2 regions of the Streptomyces sp. NPDC087906 genome follow, and region 2 is predicted to be linked to the other one. Evidence: riboswitches for the same ligand, from Rfam matches in the RefSeq annotation. Region 2 holds a riboswitch; the other holds the start of a gene.

Region 1 (3,399 bases), on a different contig from region 2:
AGGCTCGCGCCGAACGCCGCGTATCTCGTGCCCCGCTTCACCGTCTACCGGGCGATCAGCGAGCAGGTCATGGAGCTGCTGGGGCGGCTCTCCCCGCTGGTGGAGCCGCTGAGCCTGGATGAGGCCTTCGTGGACCTGGAGGCCGGCGGCTCGGCCGACGACTCGGCGAGCGCGCGGGCGGCCGGTGAGCGGCTGCGCAGGGACATCAGGGCCGTCACGGGACTCACCGGGTCGGTGGGGCTCGCGGCGTCCAAGATGCTGGCGAAGATCGCCTCGGAGCAGGCCAAGCCCGACGGGCTGGTGCTCATAGAGCCCGGCACGGAGCGCGGGCTGCTCGGGCCGATGTCGGTGCGGATCCTGCCGGGGGTCGGTCCCGCCACCGGTGACCATCTGCGGCGCGCCGGGATGACCACGGTCGCCGAGCTGGCCGAGGCCGGTGAGGACGAGCTGGTCCGGCTGCTGGGCAAGGCGCACGGCAGCTCGCTGTACCGGATGGCGCTGGCCCATGACGAGCGTCCCGTGGTGTCCGACCGGGAGGCCAAGTCCGTGTCGGTCGAGGACACCTTCGACGTGGACCTGCACGACCGGGTGCGGGTGCGTACGGAGGTCGACCGGCTGGCGGACCGGTGCGTGCAGCGGCTGCGCGCCTCCGGCCACTCCGGGCGGACGGTGGTGCTCAAGGTGCGGCGCTACGACTTCTCGACGCTGACCCGTTCGGAGACGCTGCGCGGGCCCACGGACGACGTGGGAGTCGTGCGGGAGGCGGCCGGGCGGCTGCTGGAGTCCGTGGACACGACCGGCGGGGTGCGGCTGCTGGGGGTGGGCGTCACCGGGCTCGCCGACTACACGCAGGAAGACCTCTTCGCCCAGGCGGCGGCCGACAGGCCCGAAGCGGCGGCTGCCGAGGCCGCGGAGTCCGCCGCGTCCGCCGGCGGGCCGCCGGAGCCCTCGGCGGAGCCCGGTGGCTCTCCCGGCGGCCCGTCGTCCGCGGTGCCCGCAGAGGACCCGGCAGCGGCCGTGGCGGTCCCGGCCCCGGCGGAGCGCCGCTTCGCCGCCGGACATGACGTGCGTCACGCGGCCTTCGGACCCGGCTGGGTCCAGGGCAGCGGGCTCCGCCGGGTCACGGTGCGCTTCGAGGTGCCGGGCTCACCGCCCGGCCGGGTGCGGACGTTCTGGGTGGACGACCCCGACCTGGAACCGGCCGACCCGCTGCCGCTCGTACCGCTCCCGCCCGCTGAGACGGACGTCGCGGACCCGGGCGGCGCGGACCCCGACCGGGCTGCGCGGGATCAGTCCTCCTGGCCGGCCAGACGGCCGAAGTCGCGCTGGGAATCCCCGTCGGACAGGGAAGCGGGCCGCTCGGACGGCTCCGGGAGGGCGAGGCCGTAATGGTGGTAGAGCTGCAGTTCCTGCTCGGGGGAGAGATGCCGGCCGACACCGAAGTCCGGCGCGTCCTTGATCAGGGACCGGTCGAACGGCACGCGCAGCGCCTCGTCCACCAGCGTGCTGGGGCTGAGCGGTACGAAGGCGTCGTGGCTGAACAGCCCCGTACGGACGGCGGCCCACTCCGGCACGCCCGTCGCGTCGTCGAGGTAGACCTCGTCCACCGTCCCGATCTTGTGGCCGTCGCGGTCGAACGCCTTGCGGCCGATCAGGCTGCGCGGATCGATATCGCTCTCCACGGTCCCTCCAATTGGTCGCAACTGCTGGTAAAGACTACAAAAGTGCAGATCCGGCAAGGCGGCCACTCGAAAAGTTGGCCTCAAGCGCTCGCTGGTAGGCTGGCAGTCGGCTGTCGACCCCGTGCGGGAGAGTCCTCCGGTTGAGATCATCGGAGGCGCCGAAGGAGCAAATCCTCCCCGGAATCTCTCAGGCCCCCGTACCGCACGGACGAGGTCACTCTGGAAAGCAGGGCGGATGCCGCGAGGCAGTCGCTCTCACCGACGGTGAAAGCCGGGCCGCCGCAGGGCGGGCCGGTGAAGCTCTCAGGTCGAGATGACAGAGGGGGAGGCCGCCCGGGTACCCGCGTCTTGGTGCCCCTCGCAGGTCGTGTCGACCAGGAGGCCTCCGTAATGACCGCCCACCGCATTCCGCTCGCACAGTTGGAGCGAGGCACCCCCTTCGAGCAGCGCCACATCGGTCCCGACGCCGGCGCTCAGGCGAAGATGCTCGCCCAGGTCGGCTACGGCTCGCTGGACGAGCTGACCGCCGCCGCCGTGCCCGACGTGATCAAGAGTGCGGAGGCGCTGCGGCTTCCCGACGCCCGTACCGAGGCCGAGGTCCTGGCCGAGCTGCGCAGCCTCGCCGACCGCAACCAGGTGCTCGCGCCGATGATCGGCCTCGGCTACTACGGCACCTTCACGCCGCCGGTGATCCTGCGCAACGTGCTGGAGAACCCGGCCTGGTACACCGCCTACACGCCCTACCAGCCGGAGATCTCCCAGGGCCGCCTCGAAGCCCTGCTCAACTTCCAGACCGTCGTCGCCGACCTCACGGGACTGCCCACCTCCGGCGCGTCCCTGCTCGACGAGTCCACGGCCGCCGCCGAGGCGATGGCGCTGTCCCGCCGGGTCGGCAAGGTCAAGAACGGTGTCTTCCTGATCGACGCCGACACCCTGCCGCAGACGATCGCCGTGATCCGGACCCGCGCCGAGCCGACCGGTGTCGAGGTCGTCGTCGCCGACCTGGCCGGCGGCATCCCCGCCGAGGTGGCCGAGCGCGGCGTCTTCGGCGTCCTCGTCCAGTACCCCGGCGCCTCCGGTGCGGTACGGGACATCGCGCCCGTCATCGAGCGGGCCCATGAACTCGGCGCGATCGTCACCGTCGCCGCCGACCTGCTCGCGCTGACGCTCCTCACCTCGCCCGGCGAGCTGGGCGCCGACATCGCCGTCGGCACCAGCCAGCGCTTCGGCGTCCCCATGGGCTTCGGCGGACCGCACGCCGGCTTCATGGCCGTACGCGCGGCGTACGCCCGCAACCTGCCCGGCCGGCTCGTCGGTGTCTCCGTCGACGCCGACGGCGACCGGGCGTACCGGCTGGCCCTCCAGACCCGCGAGCAGCACATCCGCCGCGAGAAGGCCACCAGCAACATCTGCACCGCCCAGGTGCTGCTCGCCGTGATGGCCGGCATGTACGCCGTCTACCACGGTCCTGACGGGCTGCGCGCCATCGCACGACGCACCCACCGCTTCGCCACGCTGCTCGCCGAGGGCCTGCGGGCCGGCGGCACGGAGATCGTGCACGGCGCGTACTTCGACACCGTCACCGCGCGGGTCCCCGGCCGGGCGGCCGACGTGGTGGCCGCGGCGCGCGAGAACGGCGTCAACATCCGGCTCGTCGACGCCGACCATGTCTCGATGGCCTGCGACGAGACGACCGGGCGCGTGCAGCTCTCCGCCG
Region 2 (3,399 bases):
CGCTGACCGACTTGGTGGACTCCAGCTCGCCGCAGGTCTCGCCCGCGGTCACCGTGTCACCGACGTCAGGGAGCTGGACGTACACGACATCGCCGAGCGCGTTGGCCGCGAACTCGGTGATACCGACTGTCGACACGCCGTCCTCGACGCTCGTCAGCCACTCGTGCTCCTTGCTGTAGCGAAGCTGCTGGGGGTTGCTCATGGTCTGAATTCTCCTGTACGCGGGGGAGTGGTGGGGAACAGTCGTCTTGCGGACTGAGACGCCGGTATCAGCTCTGACGCTCTCGCTATCACTTCTGACGCTTGTAGAACGGCAGCGCCACGACCTCGTACGGCTCGTGCGAGCCGCGGATGTCGACCGCGACGCCCTTGGCGCCCGGCTCTGCGTGGGCCGCGTCGACGTACGCCATGGCGATCGGCCTGCCCAGCGTCGGGGACGGCGCGCCGGACGTGACCTCGCCCACGACCGCGTCGCCGACGACGACCGAGAAGCCGGCCCGCGGCACCCTGCGGCCCTCGGCGATCAGCCCGACCAGCTTGCGCGGCGGCGCGACGGCGGTCAGCTCGGCGGCGGTCGCGAGCGCCATCCGGCCGACGAACTCGCCCCCGTTGGAAGTCTTCTCGAACTTGACGACCCGGCCGAGGCCCGCGTCGAACGGGGTGAGGCTCGCGCTCAGCTCGTTGCCGTACAGCGGCATGCCCGCTTCGAGCCGCAGCGTGTCGCGGCAGGAGAGGCCGCACGGTACGAGACCGGCGCCCGCGCCCGCCTCGGTCAGCGCCTGCCACACCCGCTCGGCGTCGCCGGGGGCCAGGAACAGCTCGAAGCCGTCCTCGCCGGTGTAGCCGGTACGGGCGATCAGCGCGGCCACCCCGGCGACGGTGCCGGGCAGCCCCGCGTAGTACTTCAGCCCGTCGAGGTCGGCGTCGGTGAGCTGCTTGAGGATCCCGGCGGACTCCGGGCCCTGGATCGCGAGCAGCGCGTACGCGTCGCGGTCGTCGCGCACCTCGGCGTCGAACCCGGCGGCGCGCTCGCCCAGCGCGTCGAGGACGGTCTGCGCGTTGGACGCGTTCGCGACGACCAGATACGTCTCGTCGGCGAGCCGGTAGACGATCAGGTCGTCCAGGATGCCGCCGTCCTCCTGGCAGATCATCGTGTAGCGGGCGCGGCCCACGGCCAGGGCGCCGATGTTGCCGACCAGCGCGTAGTCCAGGAGGTCTCCCGCGGCGGGGCCCGCGACGGTGATCTCACCCATGTGGGAGAGGTCGAAGAGGCCGGCCTTCGTGCGGACCGCGGTGTGCTCGTCGCGCTCGCTGCCGTACCGCAGCGGCATGTCCCAGCCGGCGAAGTCGGTCATGGTCGCGCCCAGCGCGCGGTGCGTGGCGTCCAGGGCGGTGCGGCGGGGGGTAGGGCTCATCGATGGGCTCCCAGGGCATGGCTGATGACAGGCGAGGACTCTCCTCCCCATCTGTCATCGGAACCTGAGAGGTTCACCACGACCGCACGTACTACGTACGTGCGCACAGCCGTGGTTTGCACCGTGGGTGGGACCGCAGAGCTGCGGCCCGCTTTTCAGATCTGCCTCATCCGCGCGGTACGGGGCCTGAGAGATTCAAGGGAGGAACTTGCTCCTTCGGCGCCCGGCGCATGTGGTGGCCGGGACTCTCCCGCGCGGATTCAAACGGCCGGTATGCAGTTGGCGCGGACATCATCGCACGCATCCCGGTCGGGCACACCCCGGGAGAGGGTTGTGGGACATTACCTTTTCTTTACACTTCTTGGGCAAGAAGAAGCAAGAGTCGTCGTGGGCCGAGGGATGACCATGACAGGGGGACGGCGATGACGGTGCAGCGCTCAGAGGTGACGGACGGGTACCTGCCCGCGCGGGCACGCGTCCCGGTGGTGCCGGCGCCCACGGGCCCCGCGGCGCCCGCCGGGCCCGCGGCGCCCGCCGGGCCCGCGGCGCCCGCCGGGCCCGCCGCGCCCGCGGCGCCCGCCGGTCGTGTCCGGGATTTACGCGCCAGGGGCGGCCGGCTGCCGGGCGGCCTGGTCTTCGCGCCGGGGGACGTGATCGTGGTGTCCGGGCTGCCCGGCAGCGGCAAGTCGACCCTGATCCGGCGCACGGCGGCGAGCGGCGCCATCGACTCCCAGGACGCCAGGGACCGCTGGGCACGCCGACTGCCCGCCCGGCTGCCGTACGCGCTCTACCGCCCGCTGGTCAGGATCGCCCACTACGCGGGGCTGCGCCGCGCGCTGCGCTCGGGCGAGAGCGTCGTCGTGCACGACTGCGGCACCCAGACCTGGGTACGGCGCTGGCTGGCCCGCGAGGCCCGCAGACGCGGCCGGCGGCTCCATCTCGTCCTGCTGGACGTGCCGCCCGAGGTGGCCCGCGCCGGGCAGCGCGAGCGCGGCCGGGGCGTCTCCGGCTACGCCTTCGCCCGGCACCGCCGCGCGGTGCGCGGGCTGCTGGCGGCCGCCGAGGCGGGCCGACTGCCGCGCGGCTGCGCCACGGCGGTCCTGCTGGACAGGGACGCGGCGGGCGCGCTCCGCACCATCGCGTTCACCGCCCCCGTCCCACCAGGGCAGTCGCGGAGTTAGGGTGCTGCGGCAGCCCCGCACACAGGGGCGGGACAGGGGCGAGGAGAAGCAGTGAACACAGCGTGGCCGGCCAACGAGCTGGAAGAGGTGCTTGCCGCCTCGCTCGGCAATCCGGCGGCCGGCGGCCGGCTGGTCGAAGTGCTCGGACGCAGCGCGCTCTGGGTGCCGCTGCCGAACGGCGGCGGACCCGACAGCCCCGACCTCGACCTGCCGACCATCGAGCTGGAGGGCGCCGCTTACGTGCCGGTGTTCAGCTCGGAGCAGCAGTTCCTGAGCTGCGCGGGCGCCCATATGCCGTTCACCGTCGCGCCCGCCGTCGAGTTCGCCCGCGGGCTGCCGCCGCAGCTCGGGCTCGCGGTCAACCCCGGCGGCACGGTCGGCGCTCCGCTGCCGCCCGTCGCCGTCGCCGAGCTGTGCAGGGCCGGCCGCACCCCGCTCGACGGACCGGCGGGCGGCGGCCGGGTCAAGCTCTTCGAGCCGGACTGGCAGGAAGAGCCCGTCGACTTCCTCGCCGCCGCCGCGGGGGAGTTCGAGGCGTCCGGGCTCGTCCTGTCCGCCCGCCGCACCCTCGCCAGCGTCGAGGGCGGCGCACCGCAGCTCTTCGTCGGCGTGCAGCTCTCCTCGTGGGAGGCCGTTGACCGCGAGGTGCCCATGGACGCGCTCGGCCGGGCGCTCGGCCGGGTCCAGATCGGCTGGCAGGTCAGTCTGATCCTGCTCGACGTGGCGCAGGGCGACCCGGTCGCCGACTGGCTGCTGGAGCGGGTGCGGCCCTTCTACCAACGGACCCGGCCGCACTGATTCCG

What was found. Region 2 has a riboswitch for glycine ahead of gcvT (glycine cleavage system aminomethyltransferase GcvT). Riboswitches for the same ligand answer to the same signal wherever they lie in the genome.
Region 1: linked by a shared signal. The riboswitch ahead of gcvP (aminomethyl-transferring glycine dehydrogenase) and the one ahead of gcvT (glycine cleavage system aminomethyltransferase GcvT) in region 2 are both predicted to bind glycine.

The regions. Positions count from the first base shown of each region.
Region 1 covers NZ_JBVJLC010000011.1:255,108-258,506, reverse strand. The annotation lists gene ACZ63I_RS28215 (DNA polymerase IV) at 1-1,389, shown strand, start outside; gene ACZ63I_RS28210 (PRC-barrel domain-containing protein) at 1,290-1,694, opposite strand; glycine riboswitch at 1,797-1,895, shown strand; gene gcvP (aminomethyl-transferring glycine dehydrogenase) at 2,073-3,399, shown strand, end outside.
Region 2 covers NZ_JBVJLC010000002.1:887,259-890,657, reverse strand. The annotation lists gene gcvH (glycine cleavage system protein GcvH) at 1-202, opposite strand, end outside; gene gcvT (glycine cleavage system aminomethyltransferase GcvT) at 291-1,415, opposite strand; glycine riboswitch at 1,581-1,678, opposite strand; gene ACZ63I_RS09295 (AAA family ATPase) at 1,838-2,596, shown strand; gene ACZ63I_RS09290 (enhanced serine sensitivity protein SseB) at 2,648-3,394, shown strand.